Regions from separate parts of the Streptomyces sp. NPDC044003 genome, predicted to be linked through region 2. Evidence: riboswitches for the same ligand, from Rfam matches in the RefSeq annotation. Region 2 holds a riboswitch; each other region holds the start of a gene.
What was found. A riboswitch is a leader RNA that binds a small molecule or an ion and turns the genes downstream of it on or off. The one in region 2 is predicted to bind S-adenosylmethionine.
Positions count from the first base shown of each region.

Region 1: another riboswitch for S-adenosylmethionine. It lies ahead of thrC (threonine synthase); the one in region 2 lies ahead of AC07AW_RS10955 (aminotransferase class V-fold PLP-dependent enzyme).
Region 3: another riboswitch for S-adenosylmethionine. It lies ahead of AC07AW_RS40025 (IclR family transcriptional regulator); the one in region 2 lies ahead of AC07AW_RS10955 (aminotransferase class V-fold PLP-dependent enzyme).

Region 1 covers NZ_JBWKFA010000014.1:132,321-139,248, reverse strand. Annotated here, with positions in the region: gene AC07AW_RS36775 (hypothetical protein) at 1-24, shown strand, start outside; gene AC07AW_RS36770 (hypothetical protein) at 14-1,687, shown strand; gene groL (chaperonin GroEL) at 1,800-3,428, opposite strand; gene AC07AW_RS36760 (cold-shock protein) at 3,749-3,952, opposite strand; gene AC07AW_RS36755 (MoaD/ThiS family protein) at 4,362-4,640, opposite strand; gene thrC (threonine synthase) at 4,655-5,962, opposite strand; SAM riboswitch class I at 5,956-6,151, opposite strand; gene AC07AW_RS36745 (glucosyl-3-phosphoglycerate synthase) at 6,301-6,928, shown strand, end outside.
Region 2 covers NZ_JBWKFA010000002.1:947,577-954,504, reverse strand. Annotated here, with positions in the region: gene AC07AW_RS10975 (NYN domain-containing protein) at 1-975, opposite strand, end outside; gene AC07AW_RS10970 (hypothetical protein) at 1,009-1,251, opposite strand; gene AC07AW_RS10965 (rhomboid family intramembrane serine protease) at 1,411-2,145, shown strand; gene AC07AW_RS10960 (Lrp/AsnC family transcriptional regulator) at 2,142-2,423, shown strand; gene AC07AW_RS10955 (aminotransferase class V-fold PLP-dependent enzyme) at 2,511-3,902, opposite strand; SAM riboswitch class IV at 4,113-4,229, opposite strand; gene trpD (anthranilate phosphoribosyltransferase) at 4,314-5,378, opposite strand; gene qcrB (cytochrome bc1 complex cytochrome b subunit) at 5,500-6,928, opposite strand, start outside.
Region 3 covers NZ_JBWKFA010000019.1:94,316-101,243, forward strand. Annotated here, with positions in the region: gene AC07AW_RS39985 (protein-tyrosine phosphatase family protein) at 211-645, opposite strand; gene AC07AW_RS39990 (hypothetical protein) at 778-1,236, opposite strand; gene AC07AW_RS39995 (plastocyanin/azurin family copper-binding protein) at 1,226-1,729, opposite strand; gene AC07AW_RS40000 (RNA polymerase sigma factor) at 1,985-2,551, shown strand; gene AC07AW_RS40005 (zf-HC2 domain-containing protein) at 2,557-3,375, shown strand; gene AC07AW_RS40010 (hypothetical protein) at 3,507-3,911, opposite strand; gene AC07AW_RS40015 (YdcF family protein) at 4,006-4,596, shown strand; gene AC07AW_RS40020 (SMI1/KNR4 family protein) at 4,717-5,304, opposite strand; SAM riboswitch class I at 5,452-5,593, shown strand; gene AC07AW_RS40025 (IclR family transcriptional regulator) at 5,824-6,546, shown strand; partial or broken gene AC07AW_RS40030 (substrate-binding domain-containing protein) at 6,641-6,928, opposite strand, start outside.

The sequences.
Region 1 (6,928 bases), on a different contig from region 2:
GCGAAGTACATCGATGCGCGCTGACCTCCGCCCCTCCGCCCGCCTCCGCCTCTCCCTGACGGCGGCCGCCGCGGCCGTGGCCCTGGCCGCCGCGACCGCCCCGGCCCTCGCCGAGGACACTCCCGCCACCACCCCGACGGTCGGCATCGGCCGCGCGGTCACCGACGACACCCAGCGCGGCACCTTCAAGGTGACCGCCTGGACCGACGCGCCCCAGGCCGCCATCACCGCCGTCTCGGCCCAGGTCCGGCAGGGCGACACCGTCCTCGCCGACATCCCGGCGCTCGCCCCGGTGTCCGCCTGGGACCCGAACACGTTCCTGGTCCCCGCCGAGGCCACCCTGAAGCTCGTCGAGGACGGCGGTACGATCCCCGCCCTCGGCACCTACGCCATCGACGTCACGGCCACCGACTCGCTCGGCAACAAGCTGACCCGCACCGACGCCGGCCGCCTCGACTTCCGGCTGCGGCCCGAGTTCACCGCCTTCGGCGTCGGCATCCCCGCCTGGGACGACCGGAACGCCCGCCCCCAGGGCACCCTGAGCGGTGTCCAGCCCGGCTCCGGGGACGTGGTGCCGCTGACCGAACGCCAGGTCACCGTCCAGCGCGACGCCGCGGTCGACGAGACCCCGCGGACCCTCCTCACCTCCGCCACCGGCGACTTCACCGGGGAGCCGTACGCCGTCACCGGCACCGGCGACACGTTCAAGGCCTCGTTCGCCGAGGACAGCGCCGAGGTCCACGGCAGCGTGAGCAGCTCCCGCACGGTGTGGGAGTACAAGCCCCGCCTGGCGACGGCCACCGCCACCGCCGACAGGAAGCGGGCGTTCGACGGCGAGACCGTCACCGTCAGCGGCCGTCTGACCGACCCGGCCGCCGCGGGAGCGCCGCTCGCCGAGCAGCCCGTCCGGGTGGCCTTCGGCCCTAGGAGCAAGACCGTACTCACGGACGCGACCGGCAGGTTCAGCGCGCAGCTCCTCGCCTCGGCCGGAGCCGGCCAGTACGAGTGGGAGGTCACCTCGGCCGACCCGTTCCTGAGCTTCGCCCGGCTCTCGGGCCCGCTCGCCGTCCCCCTGGAGTCCCGTACCGACCTCCTGGCCGCCTCGCTCTCCGCCGACGGCAGCATCTCGGTGAGCGTCAACCTCCGCGCCGTGTACGCGCCGGACACGTACTTCTCGCAGAAGACCGTGCAGTTGGAGCAGTCCGTCGCGGGCGGCTGGCAGCGGGTCCCCCTCCGGGAGACGATCTCCTCCTGGGACGGAATCACGCTCAACGCGGGCGGCCGCGGCGGCTGGTACCGGGTCCGTCACCTGACGACGGACGAACTCGCCGAGTCCGCCACGTACTCCTTCCGGCTCGTCCGCTACGACACCCGGATCGTCTCCCTGAACGCCGGCCCCGAGCCGGTCGCCAAGGGCGGGTACCTGACCGTCACCGGCGGACTCCAGCACTACTGGAACGGGGCCTGGCAGGCGTACGGGAACGCGCCGGTCGTCCTGCAGTTCCAGCCGCGCGGCACCACCACCTGGAAGCAGATGGCGACGGGCCGGTCCAACGCGAGCGGCAACGTCTCCCTCAAGGTGAAGGCGACCGCCGACGGCACCTGGCGGATCCGCCACTACGCCGCCGACTACCGGCACTTCCACTCCCCGGCCTCGGCCGGCGGGGACTACGTCGACGTGCGCTGACCCCATCCCCCGTCCCGTACAACGCCCGAGGGCGGCACCCCCACGTGGGGGTGCCGCCCTCGTTCGCGTTCGCGAGATGCGCGTTCAGCGATGAACTGCCGATCCGTCAGGATCAGAAGTCCATGTCACCGCCCGGCATGCCGCCGCCGGCCGGCGCAGCGGCCTTCTCCGGCTTGTCGGCGATGACGGCCTCGGTGGTGAGGAACAGCGCGGCGATCGACGCGGCGTTCTGCAGCGCGGAGCGCGTGACCTTCGCCGGGTCGATGATGCCCTCGGCGATGAGGTCGACGTACTCGTTGGTCGCGGCGTTCAGGCCGTGGCCGACGGGCAGGTTGCGGACCTTCTCCGCCACGACGCCGCCCTCGAGACCGGCGTTGACGGCGATCTGCTTCAGCGGGGCCTCGAGCGCCAGCTTGACGATGTTGGCACCGGTGGCCTCGTCGCCCGACAGGTCGGCCTCGAGCTTCTCGAAGACGTTCGACGCCTGGAGCAGGGCCACGCCACCGCCGGCGACGATGCCCTCCTCGACGGCCGCCTTCGCGTTGCGAACGGCGTCCTCGATGCGGTGCTTGCGCTCCTTGAGCTCGACCTCGGTCGCGGCACCGGCCTTGATGACGGCCACGCCGCCGGCCAGCTTCGCGAGGCGCTCCTGGAGCTTCTCGCGGTCGTAGTCCGAGTCGGAGTTCTCGATCTCGGCGCGGATCTGGTTCACGCGACCCGCGACCTGCTCGCTGTCACCGGCACCGTCGACGATGGTGGTCTCGTCCTTGGTGATGACGACCTTGCGGGCGCGGCCGAGCAGGTCGAGGCCCGCGTTCTCGAGCTTGAGGCCGACCTCCTCGGAGATGACCGTGCCGCCCGTGAGGATGGCGATGTCGTTCAGCATGGCCTTGCGGCGGTCGCCGAAGCCCGGGGCCTTGACGGCGACGGACTTGAAGGTGCCGCGGATCTTGTTGACGACCAGGGTCGACAGGGCCTCGCCCTCGACGTCCTCGGCGATGATCAGCAGCGGCTTGCCCGACTGCATGACCTTCTCCAGGAGCGGAAGGAGGTCCTTCACGGAGGAGATCTTGGAGTTGACGATCAGGAGGTACGGGTCGTCGAGCGACGCCTCCATGCGCTCCATGTCGGTGGCGAAGTACGCCGAGATGTAGCCCTTGTCGAAGCGCATACCCTCGGTGAGCTCCAGCTCCAGACCGAAGGTCTGGGACTCCTCGACGGTGATGACGCCTTCCTTGCCGACCTTGTCCATCGCCTCGGCGATGAGCTCGCCGATCTGGGTGTCGGCGGCGGAGATGGAGGCCGTGGAAGCGATCTGCTCCTTGGTCTCGACATCCTTCGCCTGCTCGAGCAGGGCGCCGGAGACGGCCTCGACGGCCTTCTCGATGCCGCGCTTGAGGGCCATCGGGTTGGCACCGGCGGCGACGTTGCGGAGACCCTCGCGGACGAGCGCCTGGGCGAGGACGGTGGCGGTGGTCGTACCGTCGCCGGCGACGTCGTCCGTCTTCTTGGCGACTTCCTTGACCAGCTCGGCGCCGATCTTCTCGTACGGGTCCTCGAGCTCGATCTCCTTGGCGATGGAGACACCATCGTTGGTGATCGTGGGGGCGCCCCACTTCTTCTCGAGGACGACGTTGCGGCCCTTGGGGCCAAGGGTGACCTTGACGGCGTCAGCGAGCTGGTTCATGCCGCGCTCGAGACCGCGCCGGGCCTCCTCGTCGAACGCGATGATCTTGGCCATGTGAAGTGGTCCTCCCGGACATGGGGTGGATAACGCTCCAGGACCGCGCCGACGCCCGCGACGGACGGCCTGCGTGCCCTGTGGTTCCTTGCCCCACCTGGCCGCGGACCTCGTCTGCCCGATCCTCGTAAGCACTCTCACCTTCCGAGTGCTAACGCCAATGATTAGCACTCGCCCTAGGAGAGTGCAAGCGACTCTCGCGTTTCGGGAGGCGGATCAGGACGACGATCAGGACGGTCCCGGAACGCACGAGGGGTCCGCATCCCCTCAGGGATGCGGACCCCTCGACGGCGTTGCGTCGGTGGCCGATCGCGCCGCGCTCAGACGGCGAGCTTGACCATGTCCGCCTGCGGACCCTTCTGGCCCTGCGAGATCTCGAACTCGACCCGCTGGCCCTCTTCGAGGCTGCGGTAGCCATCCATCTGGATCGCGCTGTAGTGGACGAAAACATCCGCACCACCGTCTACCGCGATGAAGCCGTAGCCCTTCTCCGCGTTGAACCACTTGACGGTGCCCTGAGCCATGCCTAACTCCCCTATTACTGGCCCTTGCGCGGGACCGCACTTCGCGGACCCGGGTCAGACCCTGCGCCGGAACGCGTCGACCGCGGCTGAATGTATCTGCCCAACTGCCCTCTGCAACAGGTCATTCGACCGAGAATTCTGGGCGCCCTGGAAAGGGGAATTGGGGATAATCCCCTGGATGACGGGGCAAGTCGGGCCCGGCAAAGCGCGCAGAAGGTACACAACGCGCACACACTTTGGCTGCTTCTTGTCGTGCGGAGACGCATTCTCATATGCGCTCGGCATGAGCAGCGGAGGGGACTTCCCCAACTCTACCGCGCTCAACCATGCAGAATTGCCCCTTCCGCTTATCGCGCGGAAGGGGCAATTCGTACTGACCGGTAAGGCTCAGCCGCAGATCAGCCGCAGATCAGCAGCCGCCGGCGACGGCCGGAATGATCGAGACGCCCGCGCCGGCCGGGGTGGCCGTCTCCAGACCCTGCTCGAAGCGCACGTCGTCGTCGTTCACGTAGACGTTGACGAAGCGGCGCAGCTTGCCCTGGTCGTCCAGGACGCGGGCGGCGATACCCGTGTGGTTCTTCTCCAGGTCGGCGATGACCTCGGCGAGGGTCCCGCCCTCGGCCTGGACCTCGGCCTGGCCGCCCGTGTAGGTGCGGAGGATGGTGGGGATGCGGACGTTCACGGCCATGTCTTCGTTACCTTTCAGAGCGCCAGGCCGGCGTCGCGGAACGCGTCCAGGCTCGGGCGGATGGTGGCGGTCGCCTGAGAGGTGTCGGCCACCGCGTCCAGGGTCTTGAGTCCGTCGCCGGTGTTGAGGACGACGGTGGTGAGGTTCGGGTCGATGAGACCGGCCTCGACGAGCTTCTTCGTGACGCCGACGGTCACGCCGCCCGCGGTCTCGGCGAAGACGCCCTCGGTCTGCGCGAGGAGCTTGATGGCGTCGACGACCTGCTCGTCGTTGACGTCCTCCACGGCGCCGCCGGTCCGGCGGGCGATGTCGAGGACGTACGGGCCGTCGGCCGGGTTGCCGATCGCGAGGGACTTGGCGATGGTGTTCGGCTTCTGGGGCCGCACGACGTCGTGGCCGGCCTTGAAGGCCGCCGACACCGGGGAGCAGCCCTCCGCCTGGGCGCCGAAGATCTTGTACGGCTTGTCCTCGACGAGGCCCAGCTTGATGAGCTCCTGCAGACCCTTGTCGATCTTCGTGAGCTGCGAGCCGGAGGCGATCGGGATCACGAGCTGGTCGGGGAGGACCCAGCCGAGCTGCTCGCAGATCTCGTACGCGAGCGTCTTGGAGCCCTCGCCGTAGTACGGACGGAGGTTGACGTTCACGAAGCCCCAGCCCTCACCGAGCGGGTCGCCGATGAGCTCCGAGCAGAAGCGGTTGACGTCGTCGTAGTTGCCCTCGATGGCGACGAGGTCACCGCCGTAGACACCGGCCATGACGACCTTGCCCTGCTCCAGGTCGTGCGGGATGAACACGCAGGAGCGGAAGCCGGCGCGGGCGGCGGCGGCGCCGACGGCGCCGGCCAGGTTGCCGGTGGAGGAGCAGGAGAGGGTGGTGAAGCCGAAGGCCCGGGCGGCTTCGAGGGCCTGGGCGACGACCCGGTCCTTGAAGGAGTGGGTCGGGTTGCCGGAGTCGTCCTTGACGAAGAGCTTGCCGGGGGCGACGCCGATCTCGCGGGCCAGGTTGTCGGCCTGGATGAGCTTGGTCCAGCCGGGGTTCAGATTGGGCTTCTCGGCGACGTCGGCGGGGACGGGCAGGAGGGGGGCGTAGCGCCAGATGTTGGCGGGGCCGGCCTCGATCTGCTTGCGCAGCGCCTCGGGGTCACCGGTGGGAAGGTCGTACGCGACTTCGAGCGGTCCGAAACAGAGTTCACAGGCGAAGATCGGGCCGAGCGGGAAGCCTTCACCGCATTCGCGACAGGAAAGTCCGGACGCGGGACCGAGGTCGACGGTGGTGGGTGCGACGGTCTGAACAGCCATGGAGGCGAGGCCCTTTCTCCTCATCTTTCCCATGACGAATTTTTCGCCATGAGACGGATTTGGCACCTTCCCTAGCCGGGAGCCTCGCGCATTCAAGCTGCGCCCGTCAGGGCTCCACCTGGGGTGGTGGCCGGGAGACGGGTGGGCGAGTAACCGACTGGAGGGTTGCCGGGGCTTCAACGGGCCGTTTCCCTCTGCCCCTCTGGATGAGCGGTATTCGATTGTGAAGTGCGCTGGACTTTCGTTCCTGCACTCCGACGCGGGCGGCACCCCGACATGCATCGGGCATCCGCGTTGTTCAAGACTGTAACCGAAGGCCCGGGCGCTTGGACGGGCCGTCCGAACCGCGAGATGGAGATCAGGTGCTGGAAGAGGTGGAACGCTGGCTGGACCGGCGGTCCTGGTCCGTGACGGACCGGCCGCTGGAGCGGATCCTCGCCGCCAAGCGGAACACAAGGGTCAGCGTCGTCCTGCCTGCGCTGAACGAGGAGGCGACCGTCGGGGACATCGTCTCCGTGATCCGGCGCGAGCTGATGACCGAGTCCGTCCCCCTCGTGGACGAGCTGGTGGTGATCGACTCGGGCTCCACGGACCGTACGGCGGAGGTGGCGGCGGCGGCCGGCGCGCGGGTGGTCGCGCGGGACGCGATACTCCCCCGCATACCGGCGGTCCCCGGCAAGGGCGAGGTGCTCTGGCGGTCACTGATGGTGACGAGCGGGGACGTGGTCTGCTTCGTGGACGCGGACCTGCGGGACTTCTCGGCGGACTTCGTGACGGGGATCGTGGGCCCGCTGCTCACGGACCCGGACGTCGAGTTCGTCAAGGCGATGTACGACCGCCCGTTCGGTACTGAACTCGATGGGCTCGCCTCCGGCAAGACCCCCGGACAGGGCGGCAGGGTCACCGAACTGGTGGCGCGCCCCCTCCTCAATCTCCACTGGCCGCAGCTGGCCGGTTTCGTGCAGCCGCTGGGCGGCGAGTACGCGGCGC
Region 2 (6,928 bases):
GAGCAGCTGGTCGAGCAGCGCCGGGTCCGTCTCGGAGAGCGCCCGCGCCGCGATGTCCTTCGGGGACATCCGCCCCGGCTCCACCGCGTCCACGGTGTCCGCCGGGTGCACCGAGACGGGCGGCAGCGCGAGTTCGCGCCGCAGCCCCTGGGCCGCGTCGAGCACCGTGTCCAGCAGCAGCCGCAGCCGCATGTCCTCCACCGAGCGGCCCTCACGGGCGGTCCTGCGGCTCGCCTCCAGGGCCGCCTCGACCTCGCCGAGCCGCGCCTTGAGGCGCCGGGTCTCGCTCTCGGCGGCCGACACCTGGGCCGCCGACTCGGCCCGCGCGGCCTCGATCTCGCCCTGGACCTTGCGCAGGGCCGCCTCGCCTCGCTTGACGTCGCTCTGGGCACTGCGCAGCTTGCGGTGAAGCGATTCCGCTTCCTTGCGGGCGGCGTCCAGGTCGTGCCGGAGCTGCTCGGTCTCGCCCCGGGAGCGGTCCCGGGCGGCGGCGAGCTCCTCGCGCAGCCGTTCCAGCTCGCGCCGGCCGGCCTCGTCGGCCCGCTCGGCGTCGACCCGCTGGGCCTCCTCGCCGGCGGCGGCGACGAGCTTGACCCAGCCGGGCGGGCGCAGCACATAGGCGGCCGCCGCCACGTCGACGGGGTCGGCGGCCGCGGGCGGGGTGCCGGTTTCCACGGCTCCGGCCAGCTCGGGCTGGCCCTGCTTGAACCGTTCGCCGATCCGCTGCCGGAAGAGCGGGTCGCTCTCCAGCGCGGCGGCCATCGCGTTGCCGGCGAACTTGGCCCGCCGGCTCGCGGTGAAGCGGGCGTACTGCCGCAGGGGCGCGGGCAGCTCCGCGACGGTGAGCCCGCCGAAGGCGTCCGCGACCAGCGCGACGACCCGCCGCCGTACACCTTCCGGCAATGGGTGGTCGAGCGTCTCGGCAGCGTCACCTGCCGCGCCGGCCGGCTCACCACCGTGCGCGGGCTGCTCCACGATCCGTCACCCCTATGTCGTCCGCGCCGTCCCTCAGGAAGCGGCGCCCGGCCTGTCCACCAGTTCGATCTGGTCCACCGCGTTGCACCAGCGGCAGCGGACCGACTCGATGGTCTCACTGACCACCTGCCGCTCCTCGACCGTCGGGTCTCCGGCGAGGTCCAGATGGACGTACTCCACGACCTTGGAGGAGCGGGTCACGTCGAAACGGGTCAGGTTTCCGCAGAGCGTGCAGCGCCAGCGGGTCTCGTCGGTCGGCAGGGGAACCGTCGTCATCGGTGCCGTCCTTCTTCCTGTTGCGTGGTACCAGGTGCGGGTGCCGCGGTGCGCCGTCGAACTGCGGTGGTGGTGCCCGTAACCCTACGGCCTCGCGGGGAGGGCGGGGCACGGCGAGGCACTCTGTCCACTTCGGCCCCGGTACGCCATGATCTGTCCATGATCGACTGGCGAGGCGCGGTCCTCGGTGCCTGGCGGGGCACCCGCAGCGGACCCACGGTGACCTACGGGCTGATCGCCGCCTGCTGCCTGCTCTTCGCCGTCAGCCCGGTCTCCGGACTCAACCCGGGGTACGGCACGGGTGACGAGCTCCTCGCCGCCCAGGGCGCCTACTTCCGCCGCTGGGGCGTGATCCCCGCCGAGCTGACGAGCGGCGATCCGCGCGCCCTGCTCACCCCGCTGACCGCGCTCTTCGTGCACGGCAGCTGGCTCCACCTGCTGGGAAACATGCTCTTCCTGTACGTCTTCGGCGCGATGGCCGAGGAGCGCATGGGGGCCGTCGAGTTCTGCCTCTTCTACCTGGGGACCGGCTACATCGCCCTGTCCGGGTACGCGGTGGCGCACGCGGACAGCGAGCAGACCCTGGTCGGGGCCTCCGGGGCGATCTCCGCGGTGCTCGGGGCCTTCCTCTTCCTCTTCCCCCGCTCCCGGGTCACCAGCCTCTTCCCCTTCCTGTTCTTCCTGCCGCTGCGCTTCCCCGCCTGGATCGTGCTGATCTTCTGGTTCACCCTGCAGTGGCTGGCCGCGCGGGCGGCGGGCGCGGGACCCGGCGTCGCCTATCTGGCCCATGTCGTGGGCTTCTCCGTCGGCTTCCTCTACGCCTGGGTGCGCTTCCGCGGTGGGGATAGAGTGAAAGCCCAAGCCGCGGCGACCGAGGGAGAAAGCCAGCCGTGATCACCGCGATCGTGCTCATCAAGACCAGCGTGGACCGCATCCCCGAGATCGCCGAGTCGATCGCCGCGCTCGACAGCGTCAGCGAGGTCTTCTCGGTCACCGGTACGTACGACCTGATCGCCATGGTCCGGGTGCCGCGCCACGACGACCTGGCGGACGTGATCCCCGGCCGTATCAGCAAGATTCCGGGCGTCGAGGCCACGGACACGCACGTCGCCTTCCGGACGTACTCCCAGCACGACCTGGAGGCGGCCTTCGCCATCGGTCTGGAGTCCTGACGGTCCGGAGTCCTGACACCGCGCACGCGACATGGCTGAAGGGGGCCTCCCGACCGGGAGGCCCCCTTCACCCGTACGAGTGACTGATCAGCCGCGGTCCGGGACGCAGCGGCCGTCCTCGGTGCGGTACTTCCACTGCGCGCCGTCCCGGACGAGCTCCTTCACGGCGCCGACGAACCGGTCCACGTGCTCGTCCGGAGTACCGGCGCCGAAGCTCACCCGGATGGCGTTCAGGGACCGCTCCCCCGGGGCCGCCTCGGGGGAGCCGCACTCGCCCGGGTCCTGCGGGTCGCTGCCGAGCAGGGTGCGGACCAGCGGGTGGGCGCAGAAGAGACCGTCGCGGACGCCGATGCCGTACTCGGCGGAGAGCGCGGCGGCGAAGTGGGAGCTGTTCCAGCCCTCCACGACGAAGGAGATGACGCCCACGCGGGGCGCGTCGTCGCCGAAGAGCGAGAGCACCCGCACCTCGGGCACCTCGGCCAGGCCCTCGCGGACCTTGGCGATCAGGTGCTGCTCGCGGGCGACGAGGGAGTCGAAGCCGGCCTCGGTCAGCGCCTTGCAGGCGGAGGCGATCGAGTAGACGCCGATGACGTTCGGCGAACCCGCCTCGTGCCGGGCCGCGGTGGTGTGCCACTCCACGTCCACACCACCGTCGGCCCGGCGGGCCACCTTGCGGGAGGCGCCGCCGCCCGCGAGGTAGGGCTCGGAATCCTGAAGCCAGTCGGCACGGCCGGCGAGGACGCCGGAGCCGAAGGGCGCGTACAGCTTGTGCCCGGAGAAGGCGACCCAGTCCACGTCCAACTCCCGCACGGAGACCGGGTGGTGGGGGGCGAGCTGGGCGGCGTCGAGCACGATCCGGGCGCCGTGCGCGTGCGCGGCGGCGGCGAGCTCCTTCACCGGCCACAGCTCACCGGTGACGTTGGAGGCACCGGTCACGCAGACCAGGGCCGGGCCGTAGGGGTCGCGGTCGGCGAGGGCGCGTTCCAGGGTCTCGACGGCCTGCTCCGGGGTGCGCGGCGCGTTGAGGTAGGTGACGCGGGCGTCGCGCCAGGGCAGCAGGGAGGCGTGGTGCTCGGTCTCGAAGACGAAGACCTGGCAGCCGGCCGGGATCGTGGCGGCGAGCAGGTTCAGCGAGTCGGTGGTGGAGCGGGTGAAGACGACCTGGTCGTCGGGGCGGCAGTCGAGGAACTCGGCGACGGTGACGCGGCTGTTCTCGAAGAGGTCGGTGGAGAGCTGGGAGAGGTAGCCGGCGCCGCGGTGGACGCTGCCGTAGTACGGGGCGTACGCGGCGACGTCGTCCCAGACCCGCTGGAGCGCCGGCGCGCTGGCCGCGTAGTCGAGCGCCGCGTAGGTCACCTCGCCGCCGGTGACGAGCGGGACGGTGACGTCCCGGCCGAGGACCGGCAGCGGGGCGGCGCAGCAGGGGTCGGCGGACTCGGAGTCGGCGGTGACGGCAGTGGCGTTCGGGTATGCGGACATGGCGGTATCTCCCGGCGGGCGGTGCGGAATGGCTTCGGTGAATCCCGTACGCGGCCGGGTACGGCGGGGTACGGGTGATGCCTCGGAGGACATGGGGGTACGCGGAAGGGACCCTGTTTCCGAGGGTGAAGAAGGGGCGGAGTCGCCCTATCGCATTCGCTTGCTCACGGAAAAAGCTCCTCGACTGACCAGGACCCCTGGTGCTCGAGGGATCCGCGCTTGCCGTAGACCTCGCTGCCTACGGCCCGGTCATCACCCGGGGCACCCCGCCACGGAAGGAGGGTTGCCGGACAGCAAGCCGGGGCCAAAACGCTGTCACTCGTGACCTGTGAAGCATCCTGCCACATGATCGCCGAAGCGCAAGACCCCGGTCCGCATGGTGGACCGGGGTCGTACGGCGCAAGGCGCGGTTCAGGCGTTGCTGACGGCGATCCACCGCTCCAGGGACCGCAGGGCCGCGCCGGAGTCGATCGCCTCGGCCGCCTTCGCGATGCCGGCGCCCAGCTGCTCCGCGAGGGTGCCCGTGCCGGGGTCCAGGGCGGTGAGCGCCGCCGCGGCGTTGAGCAGCACCGCGTCCCGTACCGGACCGGTCTCCCCCGCGAGCAGCCGGCGGGCGACGTCGGCGTTGTACGAGGCGTCGCCGCCGCGCAGCGCCTCCAGGGGGACGAGGTCGATGCCGACGTCCCGCGGGTCGAAGCGCTCCTCGGTGACGCCGCCGTCCCGGACCACCCAGACCCGGGAGGTGGAGGTGGTCGTCAGCTCGTCCAGGCCGTCGTCGCCGCGGAAGACCAGGGCGGAGTTCCCGCGCTCGGCGAGGACCCCGGCGACGATGGGCGCCATGCGCGGGTCGGCGACCCCGACGGCCTGGGACCGTACCTTGGCCGGGTTGGTCAGCGGGCCGAGGACGTTGAAGGTCGTCCGGATGCCCAGCTGGCCACGGGCCGCGGCGACGTGCCGCAGCGAGGGGTGGAACCTGATCGCGAAGCAGAGGGTGATGCCTGCTTCGTCGGCGACCTCGGCGACCCGCTGCGGGGTCAGGTTCAGATTGACGCCGAGCTTCTCCAGGACGTCGGAGGAGCCGGAGGCGGAGGACGCGGCGCGGTTGCCGTGCTTGACGACCTTGGCGCCCGTCCCGGCGACCACGATCGACGCCATGGTGGAGATGTTCACCGTCTTGGCGCCGTCGCCGCCGGTGCCGACGATGTCGACGGTGCGGCCGGGTACCTCGATGACGTTGGCGTGCGCGTACATGGTCCGGACGAGGCCGGCGATCTCCTGCACGGTCTCGCCCTTGGCGCGCAGCGCCACCATGAAGCCGGCGATCTGCGCGTCGGTCGCCTCGCCGCTCATGATCAGGTCCATCGCCCAGGCCGTGTCGTCGGCGGTGAGGTCGTGGCCGTCGAGGAGTCCGTTCAGCAGGACGGGCCAGGAGCGGCCCGCCGACGTAGGTCCTCCAGCGGGGGTCGCAGCGCTCATGGCAGCTCCTGATGATCACGTGACGGATACACACCCACCCTATCGATGTCCGGGCACGGCAAAGAGCCCCGTCCATCGAATGGACGGGGCTCTCGCCGTGGCGACCTACGAGGTCAGGTGATCAGTGGTGGCCGTGGCCGCTCTGGATCTCCTTGTACTCCTCGACCGTGGGCTTGGCGATCTGGCTGTCGTCGCCGTAGTAGCCCTTGTTGAGCTTGACCCGGAGCTTCTCCATGCGGCCGATCTTGCGCTCCACGCCGTTCTCGTCGACGGCCGGCGGAAGCTCCGCGGCGTCGTACTGCTCGTGCGCCGTGAGGCGGTGCAGCTCGCCTTGGCTGAGCGGCTGGTGGACCTCGACGAACTCACCGTGCGGCAGGCGCTTGATGATGCCCGACTCGCGGCCGTGCAGCACCTTGTCCTTGTCGCGGCGCTGGAGGCCGAGGCAGATCCGCTTGGTGGCGATGAACGCGATGACCGGGCCGGCGAAGAAGAAGATCCGCACGAACCAGGTGATCGAGTTCAGCGACAGGTGGAAGTGGGTCGCCCAGAGGTCGTTTCCACCACCCACGAGCATGATCATGTACGCGGTGATCCAGGCGACACCGAAGGCGGTGCGCGTCGGAGCGTTGCGCGGGCGCTGCGCGATGTGGTGCTCGCGCTTGTCGCCGGTGATCCAGGACTCGATGAACGGGTAGACCGCGATGGCCGCGAGGACCGCCGGGAAGATCGCCAGCGGGATCATCACGCCGAGGACCAGCGTGTGGCCCCACAGGTTGATCTCCCAGCCCGGCATCACTCGGATCAGACCCTCGGCGAAGCCCATGTACCAGTCGGGCTGGGCGCCGGTGGACACCTGGTCCGGGCGGTACGGGCCGATGGCCCAGATCGGGTTGATCGAGGCGATCGCCGCGATGACCGCGATGACACCGAAGACCAGGAAGAAGAAGCCTCCGGCCTTCGCCATGTACACGGGCAGCAGCGGCATGCCGACGACGTTCTCGTTCGTCCGGCCGGGGCCGGCGAAGTGCGTGTGCTTGTGGACGAACACCAGGATGAGGTGGGCGACCACGAGACCCAGCATGATGCCGGGCAGCAGCAGCACGTGCGCCGAGTAGAACCGGGCGACGAAGTCGCCGCCGGGGAACTCGCCGCCGAACAGGAACATCGAGAGGTACGTGCCGAGGACCGGCACGGACAGGATCGCGCCCTGCATGAAGCGGACACCGGTGCCGGAGAGCAGGTCGTCCGGGAGCGAGTAACCGGTGAAGCCGGTGAACATGCCCAGGAAGAACAGCAGGAAGCCGAACAGCCAGTTGATCTCACGCGGCTTGCGGAACGCGCCGGTGAAGAACACGCGCATCATGTGCACGAACATGCCGGCGAGGAAGATCAGCGCCGCCCAGTGGTGGATCTGCCGGATCAGCAGACCACCGCGCACCTCGAAGGAGATGTGCATGGTCGAGTTGAACGCCTCGGACATCAGCTGTCCCTGGAGCGGGACGTACGGTCCGACGTACTCCACCTCGTTCATCGACGGGTGGAAGAACATC
Region 3 (6,928 bases), on a different contig from region 2:
CGCCGCCATCGCGTCGCCATCGCGTCGCCGACATCTGGCACGGCTTCGAAGTCCGCACCAGGAGCAGCGGTACATCCATGAGAACGGCGTCCGACTCACCGCCGACCGGCGCACCTTGGACACGGTGATTCACACCTCCGCAGCCCTTGGGGAGGGTTCGTGACGCGGGGGGGCGAGCGCACAGGGGATCGGGCCGCTCCATCAGGCCGTTCAGTCGGGGGTGAAAGCGCGCACGTACCGGCGCTGCCAGGGCGTCTCGACGGCGTGCCGGTCGTAGTGGCGGCGCACGTAGGCCACGGCTTCGGCGGGCGGGACGCCATCGAGGACGGCGAGGCAGGCTAGGGCAGTGCCCGTACGACCCCGCCCGCCTCCGCAGGCGAGCTCGACCCGCTCGTCGGCCGCCCGTTCCCAGGCCTCGACGAGAACCGTGCGCGCCTCGGCTCGGTCGGTCGGCAGCCGGAAGTCGGGCCAGCGGAGCCAGGCGGACGACCACGGGGTCTCGGGCGGGCGGCCGCCGAGCAGGTAGACGGCGAAGGTGGGGGCGGGGCCCTCGGGCAAGGGCCGCCGCAGGGCACGACCGCGTACCAGGCGCCCGGAGGGCAGCCGCAGCACGCCGGGGGCACCCGTCGGCCAGGATTCGGTCATCGCGCCACCGTACAGCGCAGCCTCTTCCGTGCATGCCGGCCAAGACACCGACATCGCTCGTACCCCAGGCGGGTCCGTACGACCACGGTCCGACGAGCAGGCTGCGGGCGCGCGATCGGGCGCAACTGGTGATCAGCTCCTACGAGTCGGGGCTGGTGCAGGCCGCTCTCCCTCACCATGGCGGTGGTCGCGGTGGCGGTGGCTGAGTGCGGACACCGCCAGGGTGGTCAGAACCAGGGCACCCGCCGTCTCGACCGCGACGGTGGGGCGGACGAGGTCCGCGTCCGCCGATTCCTGGAAGCCGAACAGTCCCGTCGTGAGGCTCAGGAAGAGCGCACCGAGCGTGCCCGCAGTGAACAGCGCCGTGGCGGCGGCCACCGGTCCGAGCCAGCGGTACGGGGTGACGAGCAGGGCCACGGCGAGGAGGCAGCCCAGGACGCCGTTCAGCAGGAACAGCCCGCCGATGGTGGCCAGGTCGCGGTAGCCGTCAGCCCACAGGGAGAGGTGGATGGCGCCCATCGTCGCCGTCAGGGCCGCTGCGGTCAGCCGCATCACGAGCACGGCGGCTCTGCGGGTTCGGTCAGTAACCATTGCCGGGACTGTTCGGAGTAGCCGGTGTGGTCGGGGTGGTGTCCGGCTTGTTGACGGTGGCCCCGGCCACCGTGATCTCGGTCTTCATGCCCAGGTCCTTGTGTCCGTCGACCGGGCAGTAGATCTCGTACGTTCCGTCCTTCAACGTCACCGTGAGGGTGGTGGACTCCCCCGGGCTGATGGTGTCGGAGCGGTTCTCGCCGCTCGGCCCCTCGACCTCCAGGGCGTGGTCGTGATGCCCGGTGTTCGTCACGACGAAGGCGTACGTACCGGGTGTGAACGTCTGCTGGGACAGCTTGATCTTGAAGTCGGCCAGATCCGCCTTCACCTGGGTCGCGCCCCCGGGTGCCGTGCTCTTCTGAGCAGGGGGCGGTGTGGTCGTACCGCTGCTCGAACCGCCGCCGTCGCCGCCTCCGCAGGCAGCGAGAACGCCGGCCAGCGCGGCGGCCGACAGGCCGAGCAGCACGCGCGTACGTGGTTTCGGTTTCGTCATCGTTCCGTCCTCCGCATCGGCCCTTCGGATCAGCTCTGGGGATCAGCTCTGCGGATCGGCTCTTCGGATCGGTCCCGCGGATCTCTCCGCGATTCCCTCCGCAGATCTCTCCGCGGCTTCCGCCCCGGATCGGTTCTCCGGTTCGGTCCCCACAGGGGGTACGACACTCGACCGCGCCGGGATTGCAGTCCGGGCGGACAATGAGCTCGGACCATCCCTTCGGGCACTTCGGACGTATCCACGAGTGTGGGACGCATGGGCCTTCCGCTGGAGCGGGTTCCCGACGAGGCACTGCTCTCCGGTCTCGCCACGGGCGATCCGGAGATCGCGGTGGCGTTCGTGCGCCGTTTCCAGCGCTCGGTCTACGGGGTGGCCGTCGCCGTCGTCGGCGATCCGCGGCTCGCGGAGGATGTGGCCCAGCAGACCTTCGAGCGGGCGTGGCGGCACGCCCAGGTGTACGACGGCAGGCGTGGATCCGTACGGACCTGGCTGACCGCCATCGCACACAACCTGGCGATCGACGCCGTACGGGCTCGGCGCGCGACCCCCGTGGCCCCGGAGGACCTGGAGGCCCTGGTGGGGATCGTGTCGGAGACTCCGGAACGGCGCGCGCTGGCCGACGACGCGGCTGAGCGGGTCCGGCGGGCGGTGGCGGCGCTGCCCCGGGAGCAGGCGCGGGCGCTGGTGATGGCCGGGATCTACGGGATGACGGCACGGGAGGTCGCCGCCTTCGAGGGCATACCGCTGGGCACGGCGAAGACCAGGATCCGGACGGGGACGATCAAGGTGCGGGCGCTCCTGGAGAGGGAGGAGACGCTGTGAGCGGCATGGACTGCGAGCGGCTGCGCGAGATGGGTGCCGAGCTCGCGCTGGGGATCCTTCCCGCGCGCGAGCGGGCCGAGGCGGTGGCGCATCTGGACCTCTGTCCGGATTGCCGGGCGTACGTGGAGCGGCTGACGGTGGTCGGGGACGGGCTGCTCGGGCTGCTGCCGGGGGCGGAACCGCCGGTGGGTTTCGAGAGTCGGGTGGTACGGGCGATGGCCCCCGCCTGTACGCCGGCTCCGGCTCCTGCTCCAGCTCCGGCTCCGGCTCCGGCCGCCGGACCCACGCCCGCGCCCCCTTCGGTGGCGGCCCGCTGGCGGATTCGGGGCCACCGTGTCCGGGTCGCGGTGGCGGGCGTGGCCGCGGCCCTGGCGTTCGGGTTCGGCGGCTGGGCGGTCGGCACGGTGGTGAAGGGCGCGCCGCAGGTGGCGGCTCCGGCGCCGCACGTCCTGGAGGCCGCGCTGGTCTCCTCGGACGGGGCCGGGAGCGGCCGGGAGGTGGGCCGGATCTATGCGCACCCGGCGGACGCCGCGGGCGGGAACGGCTGGGTGTACATGTCGGTCGACCTCGGTGAGGGACGGGCGGCCGACGGCCCGGTGCGATGCCTCCTGGTGCGGGCCGACGGCTCCGCCGTATCGCTCGGCTCGTTCCCCGTCAGGGCCGGGTACGGCTACTGGGGCGCCCCTGCCCCCGTGGATCCCGGCACCGTGAGCGGCGCCCGCCTGGTGGCCGCGGACGGCACGGTCCTGGCGACGGCCCACTTCGCCGGAGCGGGATCAGGCGGGTCCTCGGCCTCGGCGGGCCCGGCAGCCGCCGCCCGGTGAGCCGTCAGCAGCGCCTCGGCCGGAGTCCGACGTGCCGGAGTCCCACGTACCGAAGCCCGACGTGTCGAAGCCCGACGTGTCGAAGCCCGGCGGGCCGGAGCCCGGCGGGCCGGAGCCCGGCTTTCGCGCGCTCAGTGGACGTCCCTGGGCTGGCGGGCGGGGCTGCCTGGCAGTGGCTGGCGCCAGTCCCCCAGCGTGCCGACGAGGAACCGACGGGCGAGAAGACGGATGTCGTCCCACGCAGGATCCGTGGCGAGGGCGTCGGCCCAGCGGCCGGCGCGGCACGCGGCGTCGATTTCGCCGAGTCGCCGGCCGACGTCCTGAAGCGCGTGCAGCTGCTCGGGTTCGAGGACTCCGCGCTCGGCGAATCCTTCGGAGAGGCGGCAGAAGAGCTCCACCTCTTCGACGACCGGCTCCGTCTCCAGCTCCTGCTCCCGCTCCCCCACCCAGGACAGTTGCTCCTGGGTGTCGGCTGCCAGAAGGGACATCCACAGCAGCGTCGCATGACGCACGCGCGCGTCGCCGAATTCGTTCATGCACGGAGGATCGCATGGAGGACCGCGCCGAACGCCGGCCGGACCGCCCCGAGGCGCCCCCGACGGAACCGGGCGCACCGTAGGATCCTTCGTCATGCGAGCGTGGACATGGCCGGCCGCTGGAGTCGCTCTTCTGGCCTGGGGCGAGTGGTTGAACCGGCGTTGGTCTCGGAGCCTGGTCAAGGCCGACCGGCGCGGTTCCCAGGCTGTCGTCGTGCTCGGCTACCGCAACCCCTCCGAGTCGATCAATCTCATCAACCGCTGGCGGGTCCGGGCCGGGATCCGCTCCGTCGACGCAGATGCCGGCCGCGACAGCGTGGTCGTCTTCAGCGGAGGAGCAGTGGGCGGTGACACCGCCGAGGCACAGCTGATGGCCGACTACGCGCAGTCCGTTCTGCGCTTCGAGGGCCGCGTTCTCGTCGAGGACCAGAGCAGGACCACCTGGGAGAACATCACCCAGGTGGTCCCGCTGATCGAGGATGCGGAACGCATCGCGATCGTGTCCCAGCCCGCACACGCGCTCAAGGCACGTGCCTACCTGCGCCGCCAGCGGCCTGATCTCGCCGACAGACTGGTGCGCGCCGATGACTGTCGCCTCGGGGAGTGGACGCTGTTCAAGCCGTTGCTTGCCGCATACGGGCTGTGGACACTGCGCGGCCTCACGGCAGCCGAACGCAAGCCGTAACTCCGACGCCCTGTCGTCACCGTCGCCCCCGTCGTCCCGTCGTCCCGTCGTCCCCGTCGTCCCGTCGTCCCCGTCGTCCCGTCGCCCCGTTGTCCCCCGTCGTCCCCGTCGCCCCCAAGGTCAGATCTTCGGCGAGAGACGGTACTGATGTGGGTGAACATGCAGCCGCGGCGAGGTGAGCAGCAAGGCTCGGTTGTCCTGTCCGGCGGCCATGTGGTCGAGCCACCGCTCGTACCAGGCAAGGAAATCCGGGGCTGAGGAGACGTTCGGGCCCCAGAAGCCGTCGGCGTTGCCGATGAGGATGCGACCGGTGAGAGGCCCGGTCACGCCCAGGAGTACGAGATCGCTGCAGCCGCGTTCGATGACGTGCAGGAAGAGGTGACCCTCGCGTGTGGGGCGGTAGGCCCGGCGGAATCCTCTCGTCCGCGTGTCGGCAGCTGCGCGATTCATCGTGAAGAGCGTGCAGCGTTCCAGCGGGATCAGCCCGTAGTACGGGGACGCACCGCTGCCGCCCAGGTGCGTGAGGAAATCTCGGTAGGGCGGTGGGAGTTCCACGTCATGCTCGGCTTCGAAGGCGTCTGCCTGAGCTTCGGGCAGGCGGGGGCCGAGACGGAATTCGTGCAGTTCCTCGCCGAAGGAGTGGCTTCGGCCGGGCGTGTAGGGAATGCGTGCCAGCTTGCGTCGCAGCCGCGGGATGCGGGAGTCCATGCGAGCTCTTTTCTCGTGTCGCCCGCAATCTATCGCGATCTGTCTCGCGACGGCTGGAGATCATCCTGCGGTGGGACCACTTCGAGCCGACTGCGCCACCAGGGGGCCGTTGGCAGGTAGCCCAGGGAGTCTTGTATGGTTCTCCGCGAATCATCCAGAGGGGTGGAGGGACCGGCCCTACGAAGCCCCGGCAACTCCCCGATCGACTCGGCGCTCAATGTTCGCGCCGCGCCGACGGGATCAGTGCCAACTCCGGCCTGCGCCAACGTGGCGTGGGAAAAGATGAGGAGACACGGTGCTCTCTGTGCTGCCTTTCGCCCCGGCTCTGTCCGTCCCGGGCTCTCCGCGTACCCGTCTCGTGATCGTCGCGGCATATCGGCCGACCGCTTCGGCCCTTTCCCGCTGACCATCCCCCGCCCTCACCTGCCTTCCCCTGCCCTCCTCGGATGAGGTCGCCGCGAGTCGGGTGAGGTCGCCGCGAGTCATGGCTCGCGGACCGAGACTGGAGTACCCCTTTTCATGGACATTTCGGATATTTCTAGTGGTGTTGGCGTCCTCGACAAGGCCGCGGTGATCCTCGATGCGCTGGCGTCGGGCCCGGTCACCTTGGCGGGGCTGGTCGCCTCCACCGGCTTGGCACGGCCCACGGTCCACCGACTCGCCACCGCACTCGAACGCCACCGCCTGGTCGGCAGGGACGTCCAGGGCCGGTTCGTCCTCGGCCCCCGGATCGCCGAACTCTCGGCCGCCGCGGCCGAGGACTGCCTGCTGGCCGCGGCCGGCCCGGTCCTGACCTCCCTCCGGGACGCCACCGGCGAGAGCGCGCAGCTCTACCGGCGCCAGGGTGAGATGCGTGTCTGCGTCGCGGCCGCCGAGCGGACGTCCGGCCTGCGCGACATCGTTCCGGTGGGCTCCACACTCCCCATGAAGGTCGGCTCCGCCGCCCAGGTCCTGCTGGCGTGGGAGGAGCCCGAGCGCTTCTACCAGGGTCTGCAGGGTGCCCGCTTCACGGCCACTGCTCTGAGCGGCGTACGGCGCCGAGGCTGGGCCCAGTCGATCGGTGAGCGCGAACCCGGCATGGCCTCCGTCTCGGCACCGGTCCGCGGCCCGTCCCACCGTGTGGTGGCCGCCGTCACGGTCACGGGCCCGATCCAACGCCTCACCCGTCAACCCGGCGCGCGGCTCGCGAAGGCCGCCGTCGACGCGGCCGACCGCTTGACCGAGGTCGTGTGCCGCTCCTGACGGTGGATCCTCCAGGTTGCCTTTCGCCGGCGCGCGGGCGCACCTGGGAGCCAGCGGAAGCAGCGTCACCGGATGGGGTGAACACAGCGGTTCCTCAGGGGCGCAGCAGCTGCATGTGGATCGACCGGGCCGGTCTCATCGACGGCAGGACGAGACCTCGGCGGGTGGACGTGCGGACGATCAGCTCGTACGGCATGACGATCGAGTCCGGGTTGTACTCCCCCACCCCTTCGATGGCGTCGATGAGGAGCTGGACGACGGCCGTGCCGATCCTGCGGGGTTTGAGCGAGAGCGTCGTGATGGGTGGTTCGGTGGTGGCGTAGACGGTGGATTCGCTGCAGCAGACGATCTGGAGGTCGTCCGGGACGCGTAGTCCGTAGCG